Regions from separate parts of the Allobosea sp. 05T422_2 genome, predicted to be linked through region 3. Evidence: predicted binding sites of a transcription regulator. Region 3 holds the regulator's gene; each other region holds the start of a gene.
What was found. The regulator PhoB, encoded in region 3, activates phosphate uptake and scavenging genes when phosphate is short. The targets are predictions, from matches to a motif close to TGTCATNNANCTGTCAT.

Region 1: AC1DJT_RS10160 (DUF47 domain-containing protein) is a predicted target of PhoB. The motif match lies at 1,780-1,796, and genes of this name have one in related genera.
Region 2: AC1DJT_RS18935 (RNA degradosome polyphosphate kinase) is a predicted target of PhoB. The motif match lies at 1,966-1,982, and genes of this name have one in related genera.

Annotation. Positions count from the first base shown of each region.
Region 1 covers NZ_JBFTLD010000040.1:2,414-6,849, forward strand. The annotation lists gene AC1DJT_RS10150 (methyl-accepting chemotaxis protein) at 1-1,483, shown strand, start outside; tRNA gene AC1DJT_RS10155 (tRNA-Ile) at 1,605-1,680, shown strand; gene AC1DJT_RS10160 (DUF47 domain-containing protein) at 1,810-2,454, shown strand; gene AC1DJT_RS10165 (inorganic phosphate transporter) at 2,467-3,480, shown strand; gene AC1DJT_RS10170 (NUDIX hydrolase) at 3,537-3,971, opposite strand; gene AC1DJT_RS10175 (IclR family transcriptional regulator) at 4,250-4,436, opposite strand, start outside.
Region 2 covers NZ_JBFTLD010000107.1:1,222-5,657, forward strand. The annotation lists gene AC1DJT_RS18920 (P-loop NTPase family protein) at 1-140, shown strand, start outside; gene AC1DJT_RS18925 (gamma-glutamylcyclotransferase family protein) at 179-466, shown strand; gene AC1DJT_RS18930 (acyl-CoA desaturase) at 548-1,789, opposite strand; gene AC1DJT_RS18935 (RNA degradosome polyphosphate kinase) at 2,054-4,249, shown strand; gene ppx (exopolyphosphatase) at 4,257-4,436, shown strand, end outside.
Region 3 covers NZ_JBFTLD010000067.1:21,068-25,503, forward strand. The annotation lists gene greA (transcription elongation factor GreA) at 45-512, shown strand; gene AC1DJT_RS14295 (TIGR03862 family flavoprotein) at 522-1,739, opposite strand; gene AC1DJT_RS14300 (YnfA family protein) at 1,814-2,134, shown strand; gene phoB (phosphate regulon transcriptional regulator PhoB) at 2,254-2,952, opposite strand; gene phoU (phosphate signaling complex protein PhoU) at 2,986-3,705, opposite strand; gene pstB (phosphate ABC transporter ATP-binding protein PstB) at 3,754-4,436, opposite strand, start outside.

The DNA of each region.
Region 1 (4,436 bases), on a different contig from region 3:
CGCGGCCGAAGTGGTGCGCCGCGAGGTCGAGACGCTGGTCAAGGCGGCTCGTGACGAGGCGCATTCGGCGGGCACGTCGACCGGCAACCTGATCGAGGACAGCAAGTGGTGGCTCGGCGCAATCGGTCTCGGCTCGCTGCTCGTCGCGCTGGCGCTCTCGCTCTTCTATGTCCGCCCGATGATCGTCGGCCGTCTCAACAAGCTGTGGACGGCGACACGGGCCATTGCCGATGGGCAGCTGGACGCAACCGTCGAGACCAAGGGCAATGACGAGATCTCGGACATTGCGCGCAGCGTGCTGCTGTTCCGCGACAATGCCTTGGCGCTGCGAGCCGCCGAAGCTGCGAAGATCGAGGACGAGGCCCTGGCGCAGCGGCGCCGCCGTGAGATGATGCAGGAGCTGGGGGAGGCCTTCGGCCAGGTGGTCGAGGCCGCGGCCGCCGGCGACTTCAGCCGCCGCGTCTCGGCAAGCTTCGCAGATGCCGAGCTCAACGCGCTTGCGGGTTCCYTCAATGCCCTGCTCGAAACCGTCCAGGCCGGGCTTTCGGAAACCTGCGAAGTGCTGGCCGAACTGTCGGCTGGCCAGCTCTCGACCCGGGTCGAGGGCAGCTATCACGGCGCTTTCGCCGAGCTCAAGGACGGCGCCAACGGCCTCGCCGAAGAGTTTGAAAGCACGCTCGCGCGTCTTTCGGATACGGTTTCGGCCGTGCGCAGTGCGACCAGCGAGATTCTCGATGGTGTCACCGACCTCGCCGAGCGTACGACGGAAGAAAGCAACGCTGTCTCGATGGCGACCAATCAGCTCGGCGCCTTCGCGGGCACCGTGAAGAAGACGGCCGACGAGGCCTCGCAAGCCATGGGCATGGCCGAGAGCGCCGAGCAGCGTGCCCAGCAGGGCGAAAAGGTCGTCGCCTCGGCGCTGGACGCGATGCGCCGCATCCGCGCGTCGTCGGACAAGATCTCGGAAGTCATCTCGATGATCGACGAGATCGCCTTCCAGACCAACCTGCTTGCGCTCAATGCGGCAGTGGAGGCGGCGCGCGCCGGCGACAGCGGCCGCGGTTTCGCGGTCGTCGCGGCCGAGGTGCGCAGTCTCGCGAAGCGCTCGGCGGATGCCTCGAACGACGTCAAGCGCCTGGTCGAGGCCGCGCATGGCGATGTCGCGGTCGGTGTCGGCCTCGTCGAGGAGACCTCGGCGATGTTCGAAAGTATTGTGTCCTCGGTCAACGATCTCTCCGGACTGATGAACGGCATCTCGCAAACGGCGCGGAGCCAGGCAAGCGACGTTTCCGCCATCAACAACGAGATCGACGGCATCGGCACGATGGCGCATCAGAATGCTGCGCTGGTCGAGGAGACGAATGCCGCGCTCGCACTGACGGATGAGCAGACCCGCGCGCTGACCGAACATATCGGGCGCTTCCAGTTCCGCGAGGGACACGTCGCCGGGCACGGCGGGGCGTCGGTCGCCCGGGCGGCCTGAGCGATCCACTGCATCCAACCATTGCTAACGGCCCCGCTCGCGAGACGCAGCGGGGCCGTTTCAGTTGCGGGGGCTGCCTGGGGTCTTGCGGGACAGAAGGCGAGGGTGTTAGGCGAAGAGCGGGCCGGTAGCTCAACGGTTAGAGCTCGCTGCTCATAACAGCGCCGGTGCCGGTTCGAATCCGGCCCGGCCCACCATTTCCCTCTCAATCACCTAGCGACGGCCGCCCTCGGGATTACGCCCCGTGCGATCGCGCATGCCGCTTTACAGCGATATACCAACCGCTTATCGCGATTGTGACGGATCGATGACATAACGAGGCGCCGATGCTCGGCTGGTTTCAGAAGCTCCTGCCCAAGGAGCCCAAGTTCTTCGACCTGTTCGAGAGCCATTCCAGGACATTGGTGGCAGGTGCCGCGGCCCTGAACGGCCTCCTCAGGGGCGAAACCCCGGTGGAGGCAGGTTGCACCGAGGTGCTTTTCCAGGAAAATCGCGCTGACGAGATCGCCGCGGAGGTAATGCTGGAAGTCGGCCGCACCTTCATCACGCCCTTCGACCGTGGCGATATCGAGGAGCTGATCGGTTCGATGGACGATGCCATCGACCAGATGCAGAAGACCGTAAAGGCGATCACGCTGTTCGAGGTTACGAGCTTCGAGCCCTGCATGAAGGAACTCGGGGCGGTCATCGTCCAGGCGTCCGAGCGCGTCGTCGTGCTGCTGCCGATGCTGCGCGACATCAAGAAACATGCGATTTCGATCGGCGCACTCGCCAAGGATATCCGGGCCATCGAGGAGCGATCCGACGAACTGCACGACCAGGGCCTGAAGGCGTTGTTCAAGGCGCACCAGACTTCGGACACGATGGGTTTCATCGTCGGCGCAGAGATCTACGACCATCTCGAGAAGGTGGTGGACCGTTTCGAGGATGTCGCCAAGCGCGTCAGCCGTATCGTCCTCGAACATCTCTAGGCGGTTGGCCCGGTGGATTTCTCAAGCGTCGCCTTTGCCCTGGTCTTCCTGATCGCGGTCGCGCTTCTGTTCGATTTCCTGAACGGACTTCACGATGCGGCCAATTCGATCGCGACCATCGTCTCGACCAGGGTTCTGGCGCCGCGCTGGGCGGTGTTCTGGGCTGCCTTCTTCAATTTCATCGCGTTCCTGTTCTTCGGCCTGCATGTCGCCGAGACCGTCGGGTCCGGCATTGTCCAGACCGCCATCGTCGATGACCGTGTCATCTTCGGTGCCCTGACCGGCGCCATCGTCTGGAATGTCGTCACCTGGATTGCAGGCATTCCGTCGAGTTCGTCGCATGCACTGATCGGCGGACTGGTCGGGGCCGGGCTGAGCAAGGCTGGCTTCTCGTCGATCGTCTGGTGGGGGCTCGGCAAGACCTTCGTCGCGATTTTCATGTCTCCGGCCATCGGCTTCGCCCTGGCGCTGGTCCTCGTCCTGATCGTCTCCTGGGTGTTCCTGCGCGTGGCCCCTATCAAGGTCGACAGCACCTTCCGGCTGCTGCAGTTCGTTTCGGCTTCGCTCTACTCGCTCGGACACGGGGCGAATGATGCGCAGAAGACGATGGGCATCATTGCGGTGKTGCTGTTCTCGCATGGCATGATGGGCGAGACGTTCTCGGTGCCGTTCTGGGTCGTCATCTCCTGCCAGGCGGCCATGGCATTCGGCACGCTCTGTGGAGGTTGGCGGATCGTTCACACCATGGGCTCGAAGATCACCCGGCTTTCACCCCAGCAGGGTTTCTGCGCGGAGACGGGCGGCGCGATCACGCTGTTCATGGCGACCTATCTCGGCATCCCCGTCTCGACGACGCATACGATCACAGGCGCGATCATCGGTGTCGGCGCCGCCCGGCGCGTGACGGCCGTGCGATGGGGGGTGGCTCGCGGCATCGTCTTCGCCTGGATCGTGACGATGCCGATGGCAGGACTGATCTCGGCTATCGCCTATTTTGTCTCCGGCCTGTTCCTGACCGGGCGGTGACCGGGATCAGGAGGCGCCGCCGAGGGGCGCTGAGTCTGCGCAACCCGCAGCGTCGGTCAATTCAACTTCAGCGCGCGGATCGCAGCCTTCAGGCCGGGCTCGTCGACAATCTCGGCAGCATCTTCAAGCGTGAACCAGTGCGAAAGCCGCTGATTGTGCTCGGCCCATTTTTCAAGCCGACGCTCGACATCAAGAATATAGAGCGCCACCTTGCAGAGAACGAAGTGGTCGCTCATCCGCTTCCAATAGATGTAGCGCCCCGCGGGCTTCTTGTGGGCCTTGCCGATCACGCCGGCTTCTTCGCGCGCTTCGATCGCCGCAGCCTCATGGTTCTTCTTGCCCTTGATGGGCCAGCCCTTGGGAACGATCCATCGCCGCGTCGTGCGTGTCGTGACCAGGAGAAGCTCCGGCTCCCCCGTCGGCGATCGGCGGATGGGGAGCGCGGCGATCTGCGAGCGCGGCTTCCCCAATCCTGACTTCGCCTTCTTCATCGAAACCTGTGCCCTCCCATCCGTAAACAGAACCTATGTTAGAAAGCCGGCAAATCAATATCGAATAGCCGTCCAACGCCTTAAAGGCCGTGGATTGACCGCCTCAGCGGTGATGGCCATGCTTCATTGCAGCGAAATGAACGCTCGAAGCCCTTGAGAGCCCGAGCGTCGGCTCCAGTCGGCAAGCGCGCTCGCCGATTGGCGGGTTCGTCGCGCGCCTTGCGTCCCATACAGGAATCAGCTGCCTTTCCCTAGCCTGCTGCTTAGGCAGACGTCGATCAGGCGGGGAGAAGGCGCGCCCCGATGCGCATGGCAGCGTCCTGCAAGGCATCGAGATGCGCTGGGCGCCCTTCAGGTGCGACGATCGAGGTCAGCGACGAGATGCTGAGTGCGCCGGCAAGCGCGCCGCTGCGGTCGAAGATCGGTACGCCGACGCCCGTCAAGCCAATGAAGAAGTCGTCGGCG
Region 2 (4,436 bases), on a different contig from region 3:
TGCGGATGGAGCGCTCGTTTGCCGCGGCGCGTGCACTGGTCGACGCGCTCGACAGGCTTTCGCTGGAACGCGGGCGGCGCGTCACGCGCGCCCTGGCCGGCGAGGTCCTGGCGGACCTCTTTCCGGATGATGCGAACTGAACAGGCAGCGCAGCCAGGCAGGTTGGAAGGAGAGCGGTATGGCCGACGGACGTGAGATCCGGCTGTTTTCCTACGGCACATTGCGCCAGAGGAACGTCCAGCTCGCCACATTCGGCCGAGAGCTCGAAGGCCGTGACGACGCCCTTGTCGGCTTCGCCCGCACAATGGTCGAGATCACCGATCCGGAGGTGATCGCCACCAGCCGCGAGACGCATCATCCGATCGTGACCCGGTCCGGCAATCCTGCCGACGAAGTGGCCGGAACCGTCTTCAACATCACAGCCGCGGAGCTCGCCGCGGCCGATTCCTACGAGGTCTCGGATTAGCGCCGGATTGCGGTGTGGCTCAGATCCGGGACCGAGGCGTTCGTCTATGTCCGGGCTGCGGACGCGTCCTGAATCGAACGTTCAGGCCGCGCCTTCCGAAGCCGACTTGGCCGACGGCCCAACGAGGCGTGCATGCATGGCCTCGATCAGAAGTTCATGCGCACGGGCTGCGATCGCGTCGAGCGAGGGCGTCCGCACGAACATCGCGGCCGCCTTCTCGCTGAGCTCCTCGCGGCTCGGCAGGACCGGCAGATGCCATTGCGCAACGGCGTCCTGGGCCTGCTGCTGCATTTCGGCCAGCCGGTCACCCGCACGTTGCTGCAGTTCGGCGAGCGCTTCGCGCAAATCGGCGAGCGTCATCGTCGGCAGATGCAGCTCCGACAGGGCAGGGCTCGCCGCATAGGCTTCCCGGAAGGCGCTGACGACGCGGTCCAGCGGCACCGAAGCCGCAAGCCGCTCGGCAGAGCGTTCGATGACGCGCGGCGGCAGGGCCTGCGAACGATCGACGACGGCCTMCGGCGGCGCCTTCAGGTCCCAGACCGCGCCGATCTTCGAGAGACCGAGGATCACGTAATAGGTCGGGTCCCACTGCCACCAGCGGAAGCCCTMACGCACGCTGTACTGATAGGCGTGGTGGTTGTTGTGCCAGCCTTCGCCCATGGTGATGATCGCCAGCCACCAGTTGTTGCGGCTCTCGTCGCCGGTCACATAGTCCTTGTCGCCATGCACATGCGCGAGCGAGTTGATGCAGAATGTCGCGTGATAGACCGCAACCGTCGACCAGAAGAAGCCAACGATCAGGCCGGCCCAGCCGCCGATCGCGAAGCAGAGGCCGGCAAGCAGGATCGCGGGCGCCAGCTCGAAACGGTGCAAAAGGCGCAATTCGGGGAACTTCGTCAGGTCCTGAATCGTTGAATCGTCGAAGGTGCTGTGATCGCGGCTGAAGATCCAGCCGACATGCGAATAGGCGAAGGATGTCATGACCGGCGAATGCACGTCATGCTCGGTATCGGCATAGCGATGATGGTGACGGTGCTTGGAGGCCCACCAGAGCACGCTCTTCTGCGCCGTCGATTGGGCCAGCAGCGCGAGCAGGAACTGCCCGAAGCGGCTGGTCTTGTAGGAGCGATGTGAGAAATAGCGGTGATAGCCACCGGTMATCGCGAACATCCGCAACCAGTACAGCCCGATCGCGAGCCAGACCGAGGTCCAGGTCACACCGCTCCAGAGCGCCCCGAAACAGGCGAGATGCGCCAGCACGAAGGGAACGGCGGATGGGTAGACGATGTCGCCATCATCATGAGGGGCAGTGCTGTCGCTCAAGAATGCTCTCTGTGGGGTTCGCGCGGATTCGCCGCTTCGGTGCGGCACGGGCCGCATGTCCAGCGGCACCAAACAGGACGAGCCGGCGCCGCGCAAGTAGGCCACTCGCCGCAGCATGGCAAGGAAACCACGTGGGAAGGCAATTGGTTCGAGGCAACGCAGGAATAGCACTCGCCCGTCATCGAAGCGTCACGCTAGGATGGCTTCAAGTTTGACAGGCGGGCGATCTCGGCCCGGCTTGCGTTCGAGACGAGGGCGAAACTCATGAATATCGAACCGACAAACGTGAAGGCCGCGGACATCGCGCCTCAGGTCGGTCCCATCGGTCTGCGCCATTCGCCGGCCCGCTTCGTCAATCGCGAGCTGTCCTGGCTGCAGTTCAACCGTCGGGTGATGGAGGAGGCGTCGAACCGCAACCATCCTCTGCTGGAGCAGCTCCGCTTCCTCTCGATCTCTGCCAATAATCTCGACGAGTTCTTCATGGTCCGCGTCTCGGGCCTGCGCGAGCAGCTCAAGGCGGGTGTCGTCACGCCCAGCCAGGATGGATTGACCCCGGCCGAGCAGCTGATCGAAATCGCCAAGGCGACGGCCGATCTTACCGCCGACCAGCAGGCGCGCTGGGTCGAACTCAAGCGCGAGCTGGACGATAATCGGATCGTGCTGCTGGGGCCGAAGGACATCGGTGCGCAGCACCGCACCTGGCTCGAGGACCACTTCCTCCATCTCGTCTTCCCCGTGCTGACGCCATTGGCGATCGACCCGGCGCATCCCTTTCCCTTCATCCCCAACCTTGGCTTCACGCTGGCGCTGGCGCTGGAGCGGATCAGCGATGGCCGGCAGCTCGACGCGCTGATCCGGGTTCCCGGGAAGATCGACCGCTTCATCGAGCTGCCCGATCTGGCACGCGACGGCGTGCACCGCTTCATCACGCTGGAAGACACCGTCTCGCTCTTCATCGGCAAGCTCTTCCCTGGCTACGACGTCAAGGGAACCGGCTCGTTTCGCGTCATTCGCGACTCCGACCTCGATATCGAGGAGGAGGCCGAGGATCTGGTCCGCGTCTTCGAGACGATGCTGAAGCAGCGCCGCCGTGGCGTCGTCATCCGTCTCGAGGTCAGCGACGGCATGCCGCCGCATCTGCACCGGCTGATCGTGCGCGAACTGAAGGTCGATCCCGACGAGATCGTCCAGGTCGATGGTATGATCGGGCTGAACGAGCTCTCGCAGCTGGTCGGCGTCGACCGGCCGGACCTCAAGTTCAAGCCGTACAACGCCCGCTTCCCCGAGCGCATTCGCGAGCATGGCGGCGATTGCTTCGCCGCGATCCGCCAGAAGGACCTGCTCGTCCACCACCCCTATGAAAGCTTCGACGTCGTCGTGCAGTTCCTGCAGCAGGCGGCGCATGACCCCAACGTCGTCGCCATCAAGCAGACGCTCTACCGCACCTCATCGAACTCGCCGATCGTCAGGGCGCTGGCCGAGGCTGCCGAGGCGGGCAAGTCGGTGACGGCCCTGGTCGAGKTCAAGGCGCGCTTCGACGAGGAGGCGAATATTCGCTGGGCCAAGGATCTGGAGCGCGCGGGCGTGCAGGTCGTCTATGGCTTCATCGAGCTGAAGACCCACGCCAAGCTCTCGATGGTGGTGCGGCGCGAGGCCGGCCAACTCGTCAGCTACTGCCATATCGCGACCGGCAATTATCACCCGATCACGGCGCGCATCTACACCGACGTCTCCTTCTTCACCGCCGATCCGGTGATGGGGCAGGACGTCGCGCGCGTCTTCAACTTCATCACCGGCTATGCGGAGCCGGCCGAGCTGGAGCAGATGTCCGTCTCACCGGTGGGGCTGAAACAGCGCCTGCTGTCCGACATCGCCGAGGAGATTGCCCATGTGAAGGCAGGCCGCAAGGGTGCGATCTGGGGCAAGTGCAACTCGCTGGTCGACCCCGAGATCATCGACGCGCTCTATGATGCGAGCCAGGCCGGTGTGGAGATCGACTTCGTCGTGCGCGGCATCTGCTGCCTGAGACCCGGAATTCCGGGGCTGTCGGAGAACATCCGGGTCAAGTCGATTGTCGGACGCTTCCTCGAGCACACCCGGATCTATGCCTTCGGCGCCGGCTTCGGCCTGCCCTCGGCCAAGGCCAAGCTCTATATTTCCTCGGCCGATCTGATGCCGCGGAATCTCGATCGGCGCGTCGAGGCATTAACCCCGATCCAGAATCCGACGGTGCACCAGCAATTGCTGGAGCAGATCATGCTGGCGAATTTCCTCGACAACGAGCAAAGCTGGACCATCTTGCCCGATGGTGGCTCAAGACGCATTGTCCCGCCGCCGAGCGACGAGTCGTTCAACGCCCACAAATATTTCATGACCAATCCGAGTTTGTCCGGACGTGGAAAATCGCTCTCCAATTCAAGCCCCCGCAGCCTTGCGCGCCGGACCGGCAGAAAGGCTTGACCCGGCGTTGATCCCGGGGCGGCTGAGCCTCGGCGAGACGCTCGCCATCGTCGATATCGGCTCGAACTCGGTGCGTCTCGTCGTCTACGAGATGCTGTCGCGTTCGCCGGCGCAGGTCTTCAACGAGAAGGAGATGGCCGGCCTCGGCCGTCAGGTCGCGACAACCGGGCGGCTTGCCGATGACGCC
Region 3 (4,436 bases):
GTCCGGTTCGCCGGATGTGCCGAGATCAATAGGAGGAGGCCAGAATGACTCGCGCCTTCGTCAAGGAAGCAGAGGAAAGAGGGACCCTGGACGAGCTGCCGGACCGGCCAGTCTCGCCTCACCCGAACCTCGTGACGCCTGAGGGGCTCGCACAGATCGAGGCCCAGCTGGCGCGCTGGCATGACGAACACGCGGCGGCGCTGGCCGGAGGCGACCGCACCGAGATCGCTCAGACGCGGCGCGAGTTCCGCTACTGGGCGGCGCGGCGCGCCAGCGCCAAGCTGGCCCCTGCGCAGGAAAGGCACGACATCGTCCGCTTCGGCTCGACAGTGACGATCCGCCGGGCCGATGGGCGCGAGCAGAACTGGCGGCTGGTCGGCGAGGACGAGGCCGATCCGGCACACGGAACGCTGCCCTATGTCGCGCCGTTGGCGAGCGCGCTGATGGGCAAGGGCATTGGCGAGAGCGTCAGCATCGGCACTGAGGCGGTCGAGATCATCGCGATCTCCTGAGGCGATCGTTCAGCTATCCGCGAGCCAGGCCTGAATCCCTGCTGCAGCTGCGACTCCGGTCGCGAAACAGGCCTGCAGCAGATAGCCGCCGGTCGGCGCCTCCCAATCCAGCATCTCGCCTGCGACAAAGGTACCGGGCAAGCGTTTCAGCATGAAGCCTTCCTCGACCTCGGCCGCGGCGACGCCACCGGCGGTGGAGATCGCCCGCTCGATCGGTCTGAGACCGGTGAGCACCAGAGGCGCGGCCTTGATCAGTGCGGCCAGCCTCTCCGCGTCTTCGGGGAGTGGCCCCTTCGCCGCTTCGCGCAGCAGCGCAATCGCGGATGGAGCAAGACCTGCAGCCTTGCGCAGATGATTGCTCAGCGTCACGCCCTTGCGACGATGCGCGAGGCGCTGGACCAGCAGTGCCGCCTCGTGATCGGGCCTCAGATCGATGGTGATGACCGCCCTGCCCTCGCGCAGGATCGTCTCGCGAATCGGGGCAGAGAGTGCATAGACCGCGCCGCCTTCCAGACCCGTCGCATCGATCATCGCCTCGCCGGGCACGGATTGGCCGCCGAAGCTCAGGACGATGCGCTTCAACGGTACTCCGGCAAAACGCTCTCGCATGGTCTGGGACCAATCGACCGTGAAACCGCCATTGGCCGGGCGCAGCGGCGCGATCGCAACGCCGCGCGCCGCCAACAAGGGTGCCCAGCCACCATCCGAACCCAGCCGTGGCCAGCTCGCACCGCCGAGCGCGAGCAGCGTCGCGTCGGGCCGCGCCTCGACATCGGCGCCATCGCGGCTCCGGAACGTCAGAGCTCCCGCTTCGCTCCAGCCGGTCCAGCGCTGCCCAGGCGCGAAGGCGACGCCGAGACCATCGAGCCGGCGCAGCCATGCCCGCAGCAGGGGCGAGGCCTTCATGGCGCGCGGGAAGACGCGGCCGCTGCTGCCGACGAACGTGTCCTGCCCGAGCGCATCGGCCCAGTCGCGCAGGGATTGTGGCGGGAAGGCGCGAATGGCCGGCTCCAGCCAGGCTTGCGCATCGCGATAGCGGGGCAGGAACCTGTCGAGCGGTTCGGAATGGGTAAGGTTCAATCCGCCGCGCCCGGCCAGCAGGAATTTGCGGGCCGGCGAGGGCATGCGATCGTAGATCGTGACGGTGTCCCCGGCTGCCGCAAGGCGCTCGGCCGCGATCAGCCCGGAGGGCCCTGCTCCAATAATGGCGACGTGATGTGTGGGCATCGGTCCGGCTTGCCGTCAGCGCGCCCTGCGGTCAAGGGTAATCCCGCCCCGAAGGCCATCGACAGGGACGAACCATGCCGACCATCGCCGCCTATTTCGGCGCAGCCATTCTCGAAATCGCCGGCTGTTTCGCGTTCTGGGGCTGGCTCCGGCTCGACAAGCCCATCTGGTGGCTCGTACCCGGACTGTTTTCGCTCGCCCTGTTCGCCTGGCTGCTGACGCTGGCGGAGAGCGAAGCCGCCGGACGGGCCTATGCCGCCTATGGCGGCGTCTACATCGTCAGTTCGCTCGCCTGGCTCTGGGCCGTGGAAGGCTTTCGCCCCGACCGCTGGGACATTATCGGTGGGCTGATCTGCCTCGCCGGCGCGGCGATTATTATCGCAGGGCCGCGCTAGGGTATCGGCCCGAAAGGTGGATTGCGGTTTTCGGGAAGGCCGATGCAACCATAGACGGTTAGATCGTCGGGCGGATTCGATATCCGGCCCGATGATCCAAGTCCCCGATGATCCAAGTCTCAGCTCCGCGCAAAGGTCTCGTCGAAGGCATAGCCGGCACCGCGCACGGTCCGCAGCGGGTCCTTGGCGTTGTCAGGAGTGATCGCCTTGCGCAGCCGGCCGACATGGACGTCGACGGTGCGCTCGTCGATATAGACGTCGCGGCCCCAGACCGCGTCGAGCAGCTGGGCCCGGGAATAGACCCGCCCCGGCGCCTGCATCAGGAATTCGAGCAGGCGGAACTCGGTCGGGCCGAGATGCAGCTCGCTGCCTGAGCGGCGGACACGGCGGGTGGTGCGGTCGAGTTCGAGATCGCCGGCGGCCAACAGGCCGGCGACATGACCCGGCTTGGCGCGGCGTAGCAACGCCTGGATGCGGGCGATCAGCTCGGGCAGCGAGAACGGCTTGACGACATAGTCGTCGGCCCCGGTGGCGAGGCCGCGCACACGCTCGGTTTCCTCGCCGCGGGCGGTGAGCATGATGATCGGCACCCGCTCGGTATCGCGACGGGTCCGCAGCCTCCGGCAGAGCTCGATGCCGGAAAGGCCCGGCAGCATCCAGTCGAGCAGCACGAGGTCCGGCGTATGATCGCGCAGATGCAGCTCGGCATCGTCGCCACGCGCGACGCTGTCGACCTCGAAGCCCTCGGCTTCGAGATTGTAGCGCAGCAACAGGGTCAGCGGCTCTTCGTCCTCAACGATCAGGATGCGTGCAGGCATGTCTCACTCGGTCCCAAAGGTGTCGGGCGCCGGTCACTCACCGGTGGCGGCGTCCAGAAGGATATTGGTCGTGTCGAGCTTCGGGCGGGCTGCGTCCAAGGCTTCGCCCGTGACGAGATAGTGGATCGTCTCGGCGATGTTGGTGGTGTGGTCGCCGATGCGCTCGACATTCTTGGCGCAGAACAGGAGATGCGTGCAGAAGGTGATGTTGCGCGGGTCTTCCATCATATAGGTGAGCAGCTCGCGGAAGAGCGAGGTATAGAGCGCGTCGATCTCATCGTCGCGGCGCCAGACCTCCATGGCCTTCTGCTCGTTGCTGACGGCGTAAGCGTCGAGCACGTCCTTGAGCTGGGCCTGAACCAGGCGGCTCATATGCTCGAGGCCGACGACCGCGCGCGACGGCGGCTGGAACTGGCCGGAGATGGCGACCGCGCGCTTGGCGATATTCTTGGCGAGATCGCCGACACGCTCGATATCGGCGGCGATGCGGATGGCGGAGATCAGCTCGCGCAGGTCGTTGGCGAGCGGCTGGCGCCGGGCGATGGTGAGCACCGCCTTCTCCTCTACCTCGCGCTGCAGATTGTCGAGGCGCTGGTCGGCGCTGATGACCTTCTGTGCCAGCCCGGTGTCGCGGCGCACCAGGGCGACTGTCGAATCGCCGAGCATGCGCTCCGACATGCCCCCCATCTCGGCCAGGCTGCGGCGGATCCCCTCGAGATCGGCATCATATGAGCGGACGATGTGATCAGTCATCGCGGCGTATCCTTTGTCGGCAAAGCAGTTGGAAGGCTGGGCGCCGGTTCAGCCGAAGCGGCCGGTGACGTAGTCCTGCGTCTGCTTCTTGTGCGGGTTCATGAAGATGGTGTTGGTGGCGTCGAATTCGATCACCTCACCGAGATACATGAAGGCGGTGTACTGCGAGATACGCGCCGCCTGCTGCATGTTGTGGGTGACGATGACGATGGTGAAGTCGGTCTTGAGCTGCTCGAGCAGGTCCTCGATCTTGCCGGTCGAGATCGGATCGAGCGCCGAGGTCGGCTCGTCGAACAGGATGACTTCCGGCTTCTGGGCAATGGTCCGCGCAATGCAGAGGCGCTGCTGCTGGCCGCCGGACAGGCCCATGCCGGAGGTCTTCAGCTTGTCCTTGACCTCGTCCCAGAGCGCGGAACGGCGCAGCGCACCCTCGACGCGGTCATCGAGCTCGGATTTCGGTGGCTTCTCGTAGAGGCGGATGCCGAATGCGACATTGTCGTAGATCGACATCGGGAAGGGCGTCGGCTTCTGGAACACCATGCCGACGCGCGAGCGCAGCTCGTTCACATCGATATCGTTGCTGATGACGTTGCGGCCGTCGAGCAGGATCTCGCCGGTGGCGCGCTGCTCGGGATAAAGCGAGTAGATCCGGTTGAAAATGCGCAGCAGGGTCGACTTGCCGCAGCCCGACGGTCCGATCAGGGCAGTGACATGGCGGTCCCGGAAGTCGA